One region of the Gilliamella sp. LMG 34362 genome, then DNA from elsewhere that is predicted to be linked to it. Evidence: riboswitches for the same ligand, from Rfam matches in the RefSeq annotation. Region 1 holds a riboswitch; each other region holds the start of a gene.
The links. Region 1 has a riboswitch for thiamine pyrophosphate ahead of tenA (thiaminase II). Riboswitches for the same ligand answer to the same signal wherever they lie in the genome.

Region 1 (6,425 bases):
AAAACCCCGCTCCTCAAATTTTTTTATTCGCTGAGTTTCGGACGTTTTGTTGTTTGGTAGCTAGTTCTATACGGCGATTACGTCCGAGCAAAGCGGGTTGGCGCAACCCGCTTTACCATCTCCCGCGGCGACCTCGCAAGTGGTCACGATGTGACTGCCTTCCGCCTTCGTTCGCTCTTAACGCTCCTTGCCAAACATCCCTGTTTGCCATGCTAACCTCTCTCAGTTGTCAGCACATTGCTAAGGTCGCTAAATAAAACACACCAAACTGATTGGCAAACAATAAACTTTTATGTTTAGTGTGAGCTGATTTTATAACTAAATGATCCTGACACTAATTATCAGCAATAGTTAAAAAAGATAATTAGATTGTAAAAACATCATAAATAGTTATTAGTAAAAATGTGTTTTATAAGTAATTGAGATAGTTTTTGATCTTTAATCTAAGCAGTTAACTAAACTTGCATATTTCTGCTTTCTAGTTTAATTTAACAACACAAATTTTTTTATATTTCGAGACTAAACATGACAATATCATTTAAAGAGCAGCAACAACGAATCAATTTTGTTAAACAATTTTTTGCCGAGCAATTAGCAAATAATCTATCATTAATTGAAGTTCAAGCACCAATATTGAGTCAAATTGGTGATGGCGTTCAAGATAATTTGTCAGGTACCGAAAAAGCCGTTCAAGTTAATATTAAAAGTATTCCTAATGCACAATTCGAAGTTGTTCATTCACTAGCTAAATGGAAACGTAAAACGTTAAGTCAGCACAATTTTCCTGTTGGTGAAGGCATTTATACGAATATGAAGGCTCTGCGCCCAGATGAAGATAAACTTTCGCCTATTCACTCTGTTTATGTTGATCAATGGGATTGGGAAAAAGTGATTCGTCCCGAAGATCGCAATTTAGCTTATTTAAAACAAACGGTTGAAAAAATTTATAGTGCAATTAAAGCGACTGAAAAAGCAGTCTCTGAAAAATATCATCTATCACGTTTTTTACCCGAAACAATTACCTTTATGGATAGTGAACAACTGTTAAAACGTTATCCAAATTTATCACCGAAAGAGCGTGAAAATGCAATTACCAAAGAGTTAGGCGCCGTATTTTTAATTGGTATTGGTGGTGAATTATCAAATAACGAAAAACATGATGTACGTGCTCCTGATTATGATGATTGGAGTAGTGATAATGAAATGGGTTCAAAAGGCTTAAATGGTGACATTTTAGTTTGGAATCCTGTTTTAAATAGTGGTTTTGAAATCTCGTCTATGGGAATCCGTGTCGATCCAGAAACCTTAAAACGACAATTAAAACTGACGAATAATGAAGATCGCCTCCAATATGCGTGGCATAAAGCATTAGCTAATGGTGATTTTTTACAAACAATTGGTGGTGGAATTGGCCAATCACGATTAACCATGTTACTTTTACAGCAACAACATATTGGCCAAGTACAAGCAAGCGTTTGGGACGATGCCACCAAACGAGATTATTCAAAACTACTTTAGTTTAAACATTGTTTAAATTCAGCATACTTTACCCAGAGTGGTAAAGTATGTTTGTTATTTAAAAACTTTTATCTAATCCCATTTGCCAGAAACCAGTTTCAAGTTTAGTTGCTTGCCTGAATAATTTTGTTAAATGTTCAATGCGACTAGCATCTAAATTTACTAAGCGCTGATCAATCCACGCAATTTCATTTTGCATTGTTTGTTGGAATTCCTTACTTGCATACATGTTAACCCAACTGTTATATCTATTGTTGTTAGCATCATACCAATGTTGTTTGGTTAGCCAATCAGCAATCATACCGTAACCAATTAAACAAGGCACTAATACAATATGCAAATCTAATATATCCCCATGTAATCCGACATCCAATACATAACCCGTATATTCACTATTTGCTTTGGCTTCAGTTAATAGGTTAAGTTCGTTCTCAGTTATTTGCCACTTTTTACAATATTCAATATGTAAGTCTAGTTCAACTTCAACAATTGCTTTCAAGCTATTTAAAGATTGTTTGATTTCAATCAGATCATGACTTTTATACACTGCTAATCCCCATGCTCGGGAAAAATTGATAAGGAAAAGATAATCTTGTTTTAAGTAGTGTTGAAAGCAGGCAATATCTAATGTACCTTTACCTAATTGTTGAATAAACTCATGTTGAATATAGTTATCCCAATCACTTTGGCATGATTGAATAAGTGAATAAAATGATGACATGATGACTCCTTTTTATAAAAATTAGTAATTAAGGAGTACAACAGACTTGCAGAAAAGCGTGTTTTATACTCCCTTCGTCGGTACTAACCGAATCAGGTTCAACGGGTATAATCTCAGCCTAAGGCACCCCGGATAAATACAGATGAATAATAGCTCAGAAAATAACTAACAATTTTTGTAAAAATAATAGTTTATTAACCGTTACTATTTATTCAAATGTTCTTCATTAACTAACCGATAGATCTTCTATAACTGTAGCTAATAATCAGTAATTATTCTGTCTTCGAGTCAATTTGCTGATTATCTTCTGAAGATGGCGCTACTATTTCTTGTTGAGAAGATTTCTCTAATTCAGCTTTTTCGGCTTGCTGATTAGAATTTGAAGGTTCTTGTTGTTTTGCTTCAGTTGTTACTGAATTATCTTGTGAACGAACATATACTATCTTTTGTTGACCTCGGTCACACGATCCGACAATTTTACCAGCAACGCCTTGCTCAGCTTGTTCTGATGGAACTAAATTTAATTGAAAACTGTTTTCATCAACACCATTGTTTTTGATTTTCTCAGCGATACTGGCACTAATTTCTTCACAATTAGAGGCAGCGGCAACCATTGGAAGACCTAACAATAAAACGACGACTAACTTTTTCATACCCTTTCCTATAAATTATAAATAATAAGTCTTGTTGCATTGTAAAACGATTGATAAAACTGTCCATATCGTTATAAGCAATATGATAAATAAATTTTATCAGTTTATTAATGAAGTTAGCGCAAGATTTTAATCGATTAATCTTGCTTATGCTGGCTTTCAAGTACTTTCAATTTATCTAAAACCCAACAGCGAATATCGGCTAGTTCAGTTTCAGACAATCGATTAACAAAATCTCTTTTTTCATGAAGTTGTTTACGATCTTCATCAGTCAAAACAACCCCTTTTAAATTTAATAATACTTCTTTACGGTACATAGAATAGATAAAATCTTTTATCAAATCGTCAGAAAGATTAATGTTAGTCATTTTGATTTCCTTATTTTATATCTTTAACGCTCATACGATTAAGTCGACATCTAAATTAATAACATCACCACTCAATATAAAAGAGTATTAAAAAATAAACTCTGTTTAATAAACAGCCGGATCTCCAATATAATCGAATCGCAAATAGATGACAATGATTGAATCAAATAACACAAACAAAACTTTTTCATTTATTCAAAACTAACTTGTGAATTATTCACTTAATTATTTGATAAGTATTTAACAAACCTGTTGATAACTCTATAACAAATTGATATTTATGAATTTAATTTCAAGGTTAAAATTTAATCTGCAATATAAAAACCTATTTTTGAAAATAAATACTCTATATTTGTCAACAGAAATCATCTAATAATTTGATAAAATTTTGATAAAAAAATACAGCATAAGGTTTAAATTATGCTGTATTGAAATAATACAAAGAAGTATAACAATATATTTACAATGCCGTAAAAAACGCAATTAAACCAAACAAAACACCAGGGGAATTAGCTATAGCAATCGGCCAATCTTTTTTAGGTTGTAATAATCCATAACAAACCCATAATGAACAGTTAATTGCTGCTGCTAATGGTTGAGTTGGATTGGTTTTAAAACCATGAAGATTGTCGATAATTTGTGGGATATATGACACATACATGCCTAATGATGCAATCGTTGCAACGACGCCTAAATAATGGAAAGCTTTAGGGGAAAGATTCAAGATCAACCTACCTGCTTAAATGTGAATGGAGAAATTAATCTATCATAGATAATCAGCGAATTAAACCTTGTGCTACCTAGCTTTTAGACAATTTTATGTAAATAAAATGATAAAAAATAACTGGCAAAATTAGTAATATTTTGAAAATAAAAAATAAAAAATTTACTTTGATTTGCCAAATTGCTTTGCTGAATTTTTTTGCTTTTATATTACCGTTAAGCTTAAGAAGCAATGTACAAAAACTGATTACGACATTAGCAGTATTAACAACTGAGTAAGGTTAGCATGACAAACATGGATGTTTGACAAGGCTGTGTTTTGTCAGGAATAAATAACAGTACAGCAGGAAATTTGCGCCTAAAACAGGGAAATGACGATAAATAGTCACTTATCTAGAGGTATTTAGGTCTAAATATAAACCCAAATGCCTCAAAAAAGCGCGGTTAGGAATTTAGTCTAAGTAAAGCTTTACCGTACAAAGGCCACAATAAAAATCAAAGTGTTTTATACATATGGTAATTTATCAGTACCTGATTTTTTCTGTATATTTTATTAGCTCGCTTTATTATAAAACCCCATTTTTGGAAAATTGGCATGGCCACTTTTGATGCATCTACACTTAATTGTGAAAAATTTTTCTGGTGGGCCAAATCAAGCACATGGTTATAGAGTTTTCTAGCTACGCCTCGTTTTTGAAAGTCAGGATGCACGTAAAAACAGTCTATGTAACCATCATCTTTAAGTTCAATAAATCCCGCAAGGCGTGAGCCAAAGATAGCTATCCAAGGCTGAGTGTTATCTAAACGTTTTAGCCACATCTGATAATCTGGTGGTGTTGGGCACCATGCTTCTTGCTCTGCTTTGCTATAAATATCGGTATCAATAGCATGAATAGTCGAATGAAACAAATCGCATATTTCAATGGCATAGAGTGAAGAGTATGCTTTTATTTCAATTTTAGATGTAGAATTATCCAATGTGTTTCCTATTTTCATTATGATTTACTTCAACAACTTCATTATCGCCAACATTGACAAGACTGGCTGTAGTTGGTAAAGAGGGTTTGCGCAAACCCTCTTTGCTCGGACGTAATCGCCATACAGAACTAGTCATAAAATAATAAAACGTCCGCAACTAAAACAACTAAGGTGGTTAATTAGTTATAAAAGACGAGTTTGTTTGGTCTCTTTGCCAAGCAATAATATTGCTAAAATAGCAACCAGAATTGATAAACTAAATAGCGCAAATATCATGCTTACACCAACTTGGTTAGCCATTAAGAATCCAACCATTAATGGACCTAATATGCCACCAATTCGACCAATAGATGCAGCCATACCAGCACCGGTAGCACGAATATTGGTGCTATATTGTTCGGGTGTATAAGCATACATTGCTCCCCATGCTCCTAAATTGAAAAATGATAATAATGCTCCACTGATAAGCAATTGGTTAATTGAGTCAGCAATACCAAATAAATAAGCACTGATTAAAGTACCCAATAAATATGCTATTAATACCCATTTACGCCCTACTCGTTCAATCAACCACGCAACTGTGAAATAGCCAGGTAATTGGGCTAAGGTCATCATGAGAATATAACCAAAGCTTTTTACCATATCAAAGCCTTTAAGCATCATTACGCTTGGTAACCATAAGAACATGCCATAGTATGAAAATACTACACAAAACCATACTATCCATAACATTATCGTTTGACGTCGGAATGAGTTTGATAATAGTGATTGTATTTTTTTGATAACTGGCTCTGTTTGAGCATGGCTATTTTGATGTTGATACGATTGTGAGTCCGGTAAATTAAAGCGTAAGTAAAGCGCGTAAAAAGCTGGTATTGCACATAATATCATTGCGCCACGCCAACCAACTGCAGGCAGAGGAATTAGAAAATAAGCAATTAGCGCAGCTAAAATCCAACCTACAGCCCAAAAGCTTTCAAGTAATACCACAATGCGCCCGCGTACTTCAGGCTCAACACTTTCACTAACTAGCGTCGATGCAACAGGTAATTCACCACCTAGCCCCATACCAATGAAGAATCGTAAAACGAATAAACTACCTAATCCCCAAGCAAAAGCACTTAAGCCACTGGCAATACTAAACATTAATAAAGTGAATAGAAAAGCTGATTTGCGACCTTTTTTATCAGCATAAATACCAAATAAAAAGGCACCAACAGCCATACCAATTGAATTAACACTGCCAATCCAACCAAGTTGTGATGGTGTTAATCCCCAATCTTGCTTTAAAGCAGCTAATATAAAAGATAATAATCCAACATCCATTGCATCAAAAAGCCAGCCAGTGCCGGCAATAAGCAATAATTTATTGGTAGATAATAATGCGGTTTTAGAACTTTCCATAATCAATAATTTAACGCAGATTTTAGTATGTGTGATCAAAGCAAATTTTTTTCAAAATGT
Region 2 (6,425 bases), 590 kb from region 1:
GCCAACAAGGGTAAAATAAGACTATATGTGACAGGAAATGCAAATTCATTTTCTAATTTTGTTGAAGATTATTTCAAAAATGATGATGCTATTATATTAGTTTACAACAGCAGTGATAGTGACATTACTATTAATCTTAGTGAAGATGAGCGATATTCTGAAGATGGCGGTTCAGTAACAAATGACACTAAAAAGAATGGTGAAAAAGAATATAACTTAAGAACTGAAACATTAGTAAATAATTATAGTTTAAACCTTAGCGTAAATGTTTCTGGATTAAGTGGTTATTATGACAGTTTTTTAGCTGAAAAAAGTTCAAGGCAAGTTAAGTATACTTATACAGGTGATAAACCTAGTTATGAATTTGATCGTACAGATGGTAATTATTATTCTCGAAGTGAATTAAGACAACAAGCTGAAGATGAAATAAAATCAAGACTTAGTAATTACTTTTCTCGGGTTTCTTCAGCAATTCATCAATTATAAACGATCGCCAATAAATAAAATCCCACTCAGTTATTCTCTAGGTGGGATTTTTATTATTAAGATGTTTAAATCTCAGTTAAATTTTTAATCAAACCATTATGCAAGACCTAAAACCATTCGTCCATTTCGTGTAGCAACATTAACTACATTATCTAAATCTGTATAACGGCATCCAGTCACTAATAATTTAAGTTCTTCCCACATATTACCGGTTGAAAAAGGTAACATATAATCACTGACGTTATCAGTCCCAATAGCAACAGGTATCCCAGCTGCAGCAAGTTCATCGACTGGTGTTAATGAATTTCGGGTTGGGCCATGTTCTTCACGGCGCGGGCTATCGATCCAAGCAAATGGGCAAGCAATTACCATCATTTTAGCTTCTTTCATTTTTTGATAGAGTTTTTGACGATATTCCAAACTATGAGCGGTAATTGAAATACTATGAATAGCCACCACGCGACCATGCATACCATGCTCAATGGTTTTATCAGTAAGTTGCTCGGTTTCGATTTCATCTGATGAGTTAAATTGGTCAACATGGACATGTACCATTTTGCCTAATGTTTTACCGGTTTGCATTAACACATCTAAATGTTTTAATCCCATGCCTTCACCATGATCTCGCTCATCACGACGCGGCAAACCACCAATAATATCCACTAAATCAGCACCTTTATCAAACCAGTATCGGGCTTCTTTATCAATGACTCCTTTAAGAGTTTGATTGACTAATTTAATCGTAATATCGTTTTTATATGTTTCACGAGCGCGCAGAGCTCCTCTAATTGCTCGCTCTTCGGCAATCGGATCAATATCAACAAATGAACCCATGGCAGTAACACCTTGTTCAATCATGCGTTCAACCGCCATGCTAAAATGTCGATAATAATCATCTTCGGTCATTGCTGCTTTCACTTTATCAAGCGTGTCCCATTTTTCAATTAAAGTCTGTTTTTGGTAGACATCAAAACTATCTACAGAGATAGTAAAAGCACGATCAGCATGCATATGTGAATTAACCCAACCACCATGTTGTTTAATTTTGTTCATCAAATATGCTTTCAAACTCTGATCTCGACTAGTTGATAACATTTGTTTATTATCGGTCATAATGCGCCTCTAAAATTTGGTTACTATTAAGTTTTAATAAAAAATGGATAAAAAAAATCCCCCAAAAAGGAGGATCAAAATAAACCAGTTAGGATATTTCTTATAGTAATGAAAATACAAGTTGTCATGGAAGTTTACACTTTATTATTATTCCTAAGTGGGAGAGATTTTAATGGATCCATTGTTAAGATCAAGTATTTTAATTTTGAAAATATTTAAATAAATGAAATGGTTAAAGTATTATTTTTTAGATTTTTCAAATTAAAAAAAGTCTATTTATACTCTTAAAGAGTAAACTATTAAATTACATATGCCTAACTTACTATTTAATAATAAGTAAAGTGGTCGAAAAAATGAGATTAGCATGGTTATTAAAAAGCTGTTTATTCTTAACAGTAGGATTTCAATCATTACAAAACAAATTTACTTATAAGGGTGAAATATGTCACAACTAAACATTATTGCCACTATTACGATAAAACCAGAGTATCATGAAGCATTTAAACCTATATTTAAACGATTAGTTATCGGTAGTCGAGCTGAACACGGTTGTGTTCGGTATGAGCTGAATCAAAGTATTGAGAATCCAAATATTTATATAGTAGTAGAAACGTGGCAATCACAGCAGGCGATTGACTTGCATAATACAACGCCACATTTAGTTGAATTTGCTAATTTTGCTAAGGAGCGTGTTGATGGATTATCGATTTGTATAGCTAAACAGGTTGATGTCTAAGCGGATAAATAAACATCAATAAAACCACCGATATTTAATCATATCGGTGGCAAATGAGCTTACATTTTGTCAACGGTTTTAATGCCAAGCATATCTAAACCCGTTTTAAGCGTTTTGGCTGTTAATGAGGCCAGTTTCAATCTGCTAATTTTTAGATTTTCATTTTCTGCGGCTAAAATAGGGCAGTGTTCATAAAAACTTGAAAATAGGGTAGCGATATCATACAGATACGCACAAAGAACATGTGGAGTACCTTCTGCGGCAACAGTTGTGATTGTTTCATCAAATTGATTCAAACGAATTGCTAACGCTCGTTCTTTTTCAGTACCTAAATCGATATGACCATCTAGATTATCTTCATTGATATTTGATTTTTTAAATACTGAAAGTACACGGGTATAGGCATACTGCAAATAAGGCGCTGTATTGCCTTCAAATGACAGCATATTATCCCAATCAAATACATAATCAGTCGTTCTATTTTTGGATAGATCAGCATATTTAACCGCACCAATGGCAACTGCATCAACCACTTGAGCCAGCTCGACATCAGAAAGATCAGGATTTTTGCTTTTAATTAATGTTGCTGCTCGCTCGGTTGCTTCATCGAGTAGATCGTTTAGTTTAACTGTATCACCTGAACGCGTTTTAAATGGTTTACCATCTTTACCTAACATCATACCAAACATATGATGTTCAAGTTTTAAAGATTCTGGGACATATTTTGCTTTATGCACAATCGCCCAAACTTGTTCTAAATGTTGGTGTTGGCGTGAATCGGTATAATATAAAATACGATCCGCGTGTAAAGTTTCATAACGATATTTTGCACAGGCAATATCGGTTGTTGCATAAAGATAACCACCATCTCGTTTTTGGATGATAACACCCATTGGTTCGCCTTCTTTATTTTTATACTCATCTAAAAACACAACGATAGCGCCTTCACTTTCAACGGCTAATTTTTTCTGTTTAAGATCGGCAACAATGCCCGGAAGCATACTATTATAGATACTTTCACCCATGGTATCTTCTAGTGAAAGTGTGACATTGAGTCGTTTATATGTGGCAATATTTTGCGTCATGGTAATATCAACCAGTTTTCGCCACATTTCACGGCAATACTCATCACCACCTTGAAGCTTAACGACATAATTACGGGCTTTTTCAGCAAAGACTTCATCTTCGTCATAATGTTTTTTTGCTGCACGATAAAAAGATTCTAGATCCGATAGATCCATATCGTTGGCCTGTTCGTTTTGCATTTTTTCAAGGTAAGCGATTAACATACCAAATTGGGTTCCCCAATCACCAACGTGATTAGCTCGAATCACATTGTGGCCAAGAAAATTTAAGACTCTAACACTCGCATCACCAATAATCGTTGAGCGTAAATGACCAACATGCATCTCTTTTGCTACGTTTGGTGCTGAGTAATCAACCACAATAGTTTGTGGTTTAGCCGGTAAGGTGATATTCAATTTATCGCTACTTAATGCTACTTCGTTCTGCTCGGCAATCCAACTATTTTTTAAAAAGATATTAATAAAACCCGGTCCAGCAATTTCTACTTTATCGGCAATATCTTCAATATCCAGATGTTGTAATACTTTTTCTGCCAATGCGCGTGGTGGCATACCCAATTTTTTAGCGGTAGCCATGATACCATTTGCTTGATAGTCACCAAATTGAACTTTGGCTGATTGCTTGATTAAAGCATCACAGTTTTTATCTGCACCAGCCATAATCATTGCTTGCGAAACTCGTTGCGTTAATAGTTGTTGAATGTTCACATTGTACCTAATCAATAATCATAAAATGAGGCATATAATACCGACAAACACAACAATTGTCACTGATTGCCTGTAATCTTACCTTGTTTTAATTTGTCTAAATTTGTATTTATCAACACATCGCCTGTTTACAATTCTATTTGCTACCACTAAACTACTCATCGTTCTCAACGGGGTGCCCTGAAGGGCTGAGAGTGTCAGAAAAACTGACATAACTCGTCGAACCTGAACTGGATAATGCCAGCGGAGGGATTTGAGTTATTATATCTGCTCAAACCTTTTGTCTTTTACACATTACTTTGGAGGCAAAATGTTTCGTAAAAACTTTTTACTATCTGTTATATTTTCATTTTCACTATTTAGTCATCTAGCTAATGCACAACAACCAACTCTAACCGTTTATAGTTACAATTCATTTATGTCACAGTGGGGGCCGGGTGAAACAATTAAAAAAGGCTTCGAAGCGCAATGTCATTGCCAACTTGATGTTGTCACATTGGGAGATGGCGTATCTGTTTTAAATCGGATTCGCCTCGAAGGCGACAAAACAAATGCTGATGTTATTTTAGGATTAGATAACAACCTATTAGCACAAGCCAAGCAAGCGGATATCTTAATTCCGCATCAAATTAGTAAACCCGATAATCTCAATACTGATTGGTGGGATGATAGTTTTATTCCTTATGATTTTGGCTATTTCGCTTTTATCTATAATCAAGATAAAATTAAAAATCCTCCTCATTCATTACATGAATTGATCGAAAACAAAGCTAATTGGAAAATCATTTATCAAGATCCAAGAACCAGTACTCCAGGATTAGGTTTTTTGTTTTGGATGAAAAAGGTCTATGGTGACGAGGTGGCAAATGCATGGCAACAAGTGGCTAAACATACGGTCACAGTAACCAAGGGTTGGAGTGAAGCTTATGGTATGTTCTTAAAAGATGAGGCTGATTTGGTATTAAGTTATAGCACATCGCCGATAGCACATATTATTAATGAAAATAATCATAGCTACGCAGCCGCGATTTTTGATGAAGGTCACTATCGCCAAGTCGAAGTGGCTGGCATCATTAAATATAGCCAAGAAGTCGATTTAGCTCGACAATTTTTACGTTACTTACTAACACCTGAGATACAACGGCAATTTGCTGAAAAAAATGTGATGTATCCAATTATTAAAACCGATCTACCCGATGCTTATAAGCAAATTAATATCATTGATAAATCGCTAGAATTTACACCGGAAGAGATTGAAAAACATCAAAAAGGCTGGATTCGTGAGTGGCAGTCAGCAATAAGTAAATAGTTAAGTATTATTAATGTTAAAATTCAGATCGTTATTACCAGGTATCAGTGCTGCTAGTTTAATTTTAATCATATTAAGTTCAGCACTTTTCGCTATCTGGAAATTTGCCTTGCAGTCAGGAAATTTAAGCATCTATTTTGATAGTTACATATTGCATATTATCTGGATAACTTTTTACCAAGCTGTATTGTCGACGTTATTATCACTAATCGCTGCTATATTAATGGCTAAAGCATTATCTTTAGTGGATTTTAAAGGTAAAAAGTTGTTATTGAAAATGATGCCTATTACCTTTATCTTACCAACACTAGTTGTTGTGACTGGTTTACTATCGGTTTACGGGCGACAAGGTTTATTATCAAATATCTGCCAAATATTACACATACCATTCTCATTTTCAATTTATGGTTTACAAGGCATTTTATTGGCGCATGTATTTCTGAATTTCCCTTATGCCTGCTGTCTATTTTATCAAACCTTACAAAGCGTACCTATTGAACAAAAACATTTAGCTGCGCAATTAAATTTTAGCAATGTAACTTTTTTTAAAATTATTGAATGGCCATTACTGCGTAGACAAATATTACCTATGGCGGCATTAATTTTTATGTTATGTTTTTCAAGTTTTTCCATTGTTTTAGCATTAGGTGGCGGACCTAAATATACCACGCTTGAAGTTGCTATTTATCAAGCAATTCGTGATTTTGATCTGTTACAAGCATCATTACTAGCCTGTTTACAACTAGTTTGTTGTATTGCCTTCATTGGATTAATGCAAAAGATAAACAGAATCGATAAAAAATTAACGGTAAACTTTACTCAAACAGACTATCGTTTACCTTTACCCAAAAGATTAAAAATTGTTAGTTCAGTGCTAATTTTGATCGGTGGATTATTTATATTGTTACCTATGCTGACTATCCTGTTTCAAGGTATCTATTTCTTTCAATTCTCATTGTTGACCTTTTCATTACAGCAAGCTTTACTT
Region 3 (6,425 bases), 420 kb from region 1:
GATTTGAGTTTGTCGGTATTGCTTATTAATAGTATTTAGCGTTATTAAATTTTAGACGATTATGATTATCGGCCTAAAGTTTAGAGAGTATTTTTATCAAATCATCTATTAACAGTTTTTGTATACTTCATCGACTTGGATTGTTGATGAAGTATATCTATGTGTCAATTTAGTATATCCTTCACCTAAAAAACATTTGCTCGTCTTTCGTATTTATAAAAAGTGAATTCAGGTTGATATTTATAGCTTATAAAAAAAAACTATTACCAAACATTTTAGTATTAAGTGGCTCATCAAAATTTAGTTAGTTCACAGTTATATTTAAGCAGCAATTAATCAAAATCTTTATCAAGTTCATTTTCGTTAATACAAAAATTTTTTTCTTTCTGAGAACATTGACGAGAAATTTTAAAAGATTGTCCTTCAACACCTCTAAAAGACTCATATTCTTTATAAGTACAGGTTGAATTCGTTAAAGTATAGTTGCTGTTTTCTGCTTTGAATCGATAAGTTTCATTTAAAATAACTGCAGAATAGTTATTTATTTCGCAAATTTTTTTCCTTTTTGCTATTTTTTTTTGGGGATCAAAATCGATGTAACGACCATCTAAATTGAGATAAATAAACTCTTTTTTCTTCTCATCATAAGAATAGTACCGATAAATGATAGGTCCATCTTCCATATCATCAACGGCTCTGGCGATATAAAAATCATTATAATTACCATCAAAATTGTAGTCTATTTCTATGCCATTGTGATCAAAAAAATCTGGTGCAAAACGATAGCTATCATCTATATGGTTAACTGCACCTACTGAATATTCACCCAAAAAGTCAAATCCTTGCAAATTATCTATAGTCTGAAATAATTGGTCATTTTTTTTACTATAAATATTTAAACCTGTTGGTTTCAATCCTTGACCTTTTTTATAGGAAAGTATCAATTTAAAATAAAAATCATCTGTCGATCTTTTTTGTAATAACTCTATATTGTTAATTTCTTCATTCTTAATAGGAAAAGAGAGATAATCATAATCATGAAAATCTAAATCGACATCATATTTATCAATATTTGCTTTAAAATAGTCAGATTCAATTCCTGATATTAACCAGTCGATTCCTTGTAAATTAGTTATAGTTTGAAGTAATTGACCACTTTTCTTACTATAAATATTTATACTAGTTGGTTTCAATCCTTGACCTTTTTTATAGGAAAGTATCATTTTAAAATAAAAATCATCTGTCGATCTTTTTTGTAATAACTCTATATTGTTAATTTCTTCATTCTCAATAAGAATATCGAGATCACCGCCATCTTTAAAATTTAATTCAACATCATATTTATCAATGTTCGCCTTAAGAACATCTAAGTCAATTGCTAAAACTAAACAAGGGAAAAACAAAACAACTGAGATAAGATATTTTATACAAATCATATTATAACCAACTAATTCCATTTAATGTTTTTAATATTATTTTTTTAATCCTATTTATATCTTAAATTAATTCATATCAAAAATTAATTTAAAATGATTTAAAAATATATTATTTCTTATCAAATATAACTTATTGAGCAATTTTTCTAACCATATTTTTAATTACTATTTTGGATAACCATTTGTAGAAAAATAAATATTTAATTATTCAATGTAAAAATTTGCAGTTACCACCATTGATAAAAATGGTGAGTAGGTCCAATTCCCTTACCAATTTTTAAACTATCTGCATGCTCAATAGCCCCTTGTAGGTAGTTTTTAGCATGTTTTATTGCATCTTCTAAATGATGTTTCGGTAATAAGGCTGCAATTGCCGCAGAGAGGGTACAACCTGTACCATGGGTATTTCTCGTTGCGATCCTTGGTGATGTCATTCTGATGATGTTGTTGCGAGTGATTAAATAATCAGGGCTTTCTTGACTTGGCAAATGTCCGCCTTTCATTAATACTGCCTGACAACCTAATTTAAGTAATTCATACCCCTGTTGTTGCATTTGCTCTTCGTTTTTTGCCTCACTACAATCAAGTAATGCAGCAGCTTCAGGTAGATTTGGGGTAATAATTGTGGCTAATGGTAATAATAGATCTCGAATAGCAGAAATGGCATCAGCTTTTAACAATGGATGTCCGCCTTTAGCAATCATTACGGTATCAAGCACAATATTGGCAATAGGGTTATCGTTTAATAGTTGAGCAACCGAAGTAACAATCTCTTTATTCATTAGCATGCCAATTTTAACACTATCAATGTAGATATCTTGATACAGCGTATTAAACTGTGCTTCAATAAATTGAGAGGGAATGGCATGTACACCATTAACGCCTTGCGTACTTTGTGCGGTTAATGCGGTGATCACTGACATACCATAAGCACCAAGTGCTGAAAATGCTTTTAAGTCAGCTTGAATACCTGCGCCACCACTAGGGTCACTGCCCGCTATTGTTAATGCAACTGTTGTCATGATTTGGTTTCCTATTTTGCTTGTTTTATTTTACTGATTAGGTCTGATGTAGCTTTGGCAAGATTAGCTTGTCCACATATTGCCGACACAACGGCAATACCTTCAATGCCAGTTTGGATTACTTCGGTTAAATTATTCACGCTGATACCACCGATCGCTACGGCAGGGCATTGTTTCGCTTTAACCAGTTCTTTCAATTGAGCAATGCCAGTCGCAGCTGCGGCATCCTTTTTGGTTGCGGTTGGATAGATAGGCCCTATGCCAAGATAATCGACTAAATGCCAAGGAACATTCTCTAGTTGTGATTGATTTGAAACTGAAAGTCCTAACCATTTATCTTTGCCAATTAAACGTCGAGTAACTTCAACCGGGAGATCGCTTTGTCCTATATGAACGCCATCGGCATCAATGGCTAAAGCAATATCAACATGGTCATTGATAAATAGTGGAACTTGGGTACGACTTAACACTTCTTTGAGCGCTTGTGCGGCGTCATACCAATTTTTACCAGAGTATTCTTGTTCTGAACGTAGTTGCACGGCGGTAACACCATTCTCAACGGCAATTTTGGTAGTAGTGACCATGCCATCTATACCGTCACATAATAACGGATCGAGGACTAAATAGAGAGTTAAATCAAATTGCTTTTTCATCAAACATCCTTATTTTTAGTTTTGATTGAATCGTGAAAGATGATCAATAACAGCAATGGCGAAACTACCTAACCCTTGCTGTTTATTAGCGAGCTGTCCTGCTTTTTTCATCATAAAACAGGCTGTTGCAGTAGCGGTTAAACGATTACTAGTGGTTGCAATAAATGCTGCTACCATCGCAGATAACGAACAGCCTGTGCCGGTTACTTTAGTTAACGCGATATCGCCACCGACAATACTATAAATTTGTTCACCATCTGTGACATAATCTATCTCACCTGTTATTGCGACAATGGTTTGATATTTTTGTGCTAATAGTATTGCTGCATTTAATGCAGAATCGGTAGAATCAAGTCCATCAGGCCCTTTCGATGATGATTGTTGACCACTCAATGCGAGAATTTCAGAGGCATTTCCTCGAATAACACTTGGTCTAAAGGTTAACAGTTGTTTGGCAACTTCAGTACGGTATTTAAGTGCCGCACCAACCGCTACAGGATCCAGTACCCACGGTGTCTGCGTCTGTTCAGCTTTTGCTGCAGCTAACAACATACTATTTGCGCTGTGCTCATCAATGGTACCAATATTAATTAATAAGCTACTGGCAATAGTTACAAAGTCCTCAACTTCTTGTTTCGCAACGACCATTGCTGGTGAAGCTCCAATGGCTAATAAGACATTGGCGGTAAAATTCTGTACAACATCATTGGTAATGCAATGGACTAACGGTCGTTGTTGTTTAACTTGCTCAATAAAGGGAATGGCATCATTGTTTTGGAATAACTGAATGGTAGACATATTCTTTCCTTATTTATTATTGATATTAAGGGAAGAATGTGTCAAAACGAATAATTAAGACGAAGACTTCCCTACGCTGGTATGAGCCAGATCAGGTTCAACGGGTAAAATCTCAGTTTTTTGTAGTAACAAAAAACACCCCGAGTCAAAAAACAATTAATAAAAACAGTTTTATTATGTACTGAGTTTATATTTTATACAAGCTATTGTAATAATCTTTCGATATCGCTAATAGATCGTCTATCTGGTAAGAAAATGATTAAGTGATCACCATCTTCGATCATTAAATCGGTATTAACAATAATCACATCTTCACCACGCACTACAGCACCAATAGTTGCCCCAGAAGGTAATTTTAGACTGTTAATATTTTTACCTACTAGTTTAGAATTTTCAGTATCACCACGAACAATCACTTCGACAATTTCCGATTCACCTTGCCGTAGTGAGACAACTTTTACTACGCCATTTTGTCTTACATGACTGAGTAATTCTGAAATAGTGGCATGTTGTGGTGAAATGGCAATATCAATTACGCTATCGTTTATTAACTCTAAATAAGCTTGTCGTTGAATAAGTACGATGACTTTTTTTGCTCCCATTCTTTTGGCAAGCATTGACGACATAATATTTGATTCATCATCACTCGTCACTGCAACAAAAAGGTCGGTAAGTTCCACTTGTTCTTGCGATAATAGCTCTTGATCCGATGATTCACCATGTAATACGGTAGTATTAACTAACTGCTCGGCAATTAATTCTGCTTTTTCGGCATTACGTTCAATCAATTTAACTTGATAATCGTTTTCTAATCGCTTAGCTAAAGCAACAGCAATGCCGCCACCACCACTAATGATTATTCGTTTATAAGGCTTTTCTAACCGTTGTAATTCACTGGTTACCGCTTTGATGTTAAGCGGTGGGGTAATAAAGTAAACCATATCCCCAGCTTCAATCAAGGTTGAACCAATCGGACGAATAAAACGATTTTTACGATAAATAGCTACCACGCGAGCTTCGACATGAGGTAAATGTTCTTTTAGCTCTGATAATTCACTACCCACCAATGCACCACCATAGTAAGCTGTGACGGCAACTAAGCAGACTCGATTATCATAAAATGAGGCAAATTGTAGTGCGCCAGGATATTGCACTAGCTGGCTGATATGATTGGTGATTAGATTTTCTGGGGCAATAATATGGTCGATATTAATACAATCTTTATTAAAAAACGAGTATCTTTCATCATTATATTCAGGCGCTCGAATTCGTGCCACTTTTTGAGGGATATTGAACATTACATGCCCAATTTGACAAGCCATCATATTGACTTCATCAGAATTGGTAACAGCGACTAACATGTCGGCAGATTCTGCACCAGCACTTTCTAATACTTGTGGATAAGATGATTTTCCACAAATAACTTGTAAATCAAAACGTTCTTGCAATGATTGCAATTTGTCATGATCTTCATCTACAACTGTCACATCGTTCTGTTTTTCAGTAACCAGATATTCGGCAAGAGCACTACCTGTTTGACCTGCACCAAGAATGATAATTTTCATAACTAACCTATGATAATCAAAAAGGCTTCAATGGCATTTATCATTAATAAAAACGATAATGTTTTTAGTCATTAAAGCCAATTGATATTGTTTAGCGTTAATTGCAATCTAGTTTTACGGTTAATTATACAAAACCGATTGCGTCATAAACTTTTTTCAACGTTGGCTCTGCTTTTGCACGAGCTTTTTGTGCACCTTCTTGCATAATTGTCAGAAGATAATTTTCATCATCACGATACTGATGATATTTCGCTTGTAAACCAGTTAACATATCAATAACTTGATTTGCGACCTCGGTTTTTAGATGGCCATACATTTTACCTTCGAATTCTTTCTCAAGTTCAGCAATAGGTTTACCCGTAATACCGGTTAAGATATCTAACAGATTTGATACCCCCGCTTTGTTTTTTAAATCATAACGTACGACAGGTGGTTCATCAGAATCGGTCATTGCCCGTTTAATTTTCTTCTCAACATCTTTTGGATTTTCAAGTAACCCAATAACATTATTGCGATTTTCATCTGATTTAGACATTTTTTTGCTAGGATCTTGTAACGACATAACCCGTGCGCCAACTTTAGCAATAAATGGTTCAGGAACAGTGAAGATATCGCCATAAAGGGCATTAAAACGCATAGCAATATCGCGAGAAAGTTCAAGATGTTGTTTTTGATCATCACCAACAGGAACTAAATTAGCTTGATATAACAAAATATCGGCAGCCATTAACACTGGATAATCAAAAAGCCCAGCATTTATATTTTCTGAATGACGAGAAGATTTATCTTTAAATTGTGTCATACGACTAAGTTCACCAAAATAGGTATAACAGTTTAATGCCCAACCTAATTCAGCATGTGCAGGCACATGGGATTGCACAAAAATAGTACTTTTTTGTGGATCAATACCACAGGCTAGATAAAGTGCTAATGTATCAAGTGTTGCTTTAC

Region 2: linked by a shared signal. The riboswitch ahead of thiB (thiamine ABC transporter substrate binding subunit) and the one ahead of tenA (thiaminase II) in region 1 are both predicted to bind thiamine pyrophosphate.
Region 3: linked by a shared signal. The riboswitch ahead of thiM (hydroxyethylthiazole kinase) and the one ahead of tenA (thiaminase II) in region 1 are both predicted to bind thiamine pyrophosphate.

The regions. Positions count from the first base shown of each region.
Region 1 is NZ_OZ474902.1:1,293,200-1,299,624, reverse strand. It holds gene asnA (aspartate--ammonia ligase) at 526-1,518, shown strand; gene tenA (thiaminase II) at 1,577-2,239, opposite strand; TPP riboswitch at 2,291-2,380, opposite strand; gene AC5LWZ_RS05980 (DUF1161 domain-containing protein) at 2,512-2,892, opposite strand; gene AC5LWZ_RS05975 (hypothetical protein) at 3,030-3,260, opposite strand; gene AC5LWZ_RS05970 (SemiSWEET family transporter) at 3,721-3,921, opposite strand; gene AC5LWZ_RS05965 (GNAT family N-acetyltransferase) at 4,479-4,961, opposite strand; gene AC5LWZ_RS05960 (hypothetical protein) at 4,954-5,097, opposite strand; gene AC5LWZ_RS05955 (MFS transporter) at 5,145-6,365, opposite strand; gene AC5LWZ_RS05950 (aminotransferase-like domain-containing protein) at 6,401-6,425, opposite strand, start outside.
Region 2 is NZ_OZ474902.1:1,882,660-1,889,084, reverse strand. It holds gene AC5LWZ_RS08695 (hypothetical protein) at 1-486, shown strand, start outside; gene AC5LWZ_RS08690 (amidohydrolase family protein) at 583-1,599, opposite strand; gene AC5LWZ_RS08685 (putative quinol monooxygenase) at 2,042-2,335, shown strand; gene argS (arginine--tRNA ligase) at 2,395-4,128, opposite strand; TPP riboswitch at 4,290-4,398, shown strand; gene thiB (thiamine ABC transporter substrate binding subunit) at 4,439-5,437, shown strand; gene thiP (thiamine/thiamine pyrophosphate ABC transporter permease) at 5,451-6,425, shown strand, end outside.
Region 3 is NZ_OZ474902.1:877,967-884,391, forward strand. It holds gene AC5LWZ_RS04155 (heavy-metal-associated domain-containing protein) at 1-29, shown strand, start outside; gene AC5LWZ_RS04160 (hypothetical protein) at 333-1,457, opposite strand; gene thiD (bifunctional hydroxymethylpyrimidine kinase/phosphomethylpyrimidine kinase) at 1,664-2,458, opposite strand; gene thiE (thiamine phosphate synthase) at 2,470-3,111, opposite strand; gene thiM (hydroxyethylthiazole kinase) at 3,127-3,900, opposite strand; TPP riboswitch at 3,961-4,062, opposite strand; gene trkA (Trk system potassium transporter TrkA) at 4,113-5,474, opposite strand; gene trpS (tryptophan--tRNA ligase) at 5,599-6,425, opposite strand, start outside.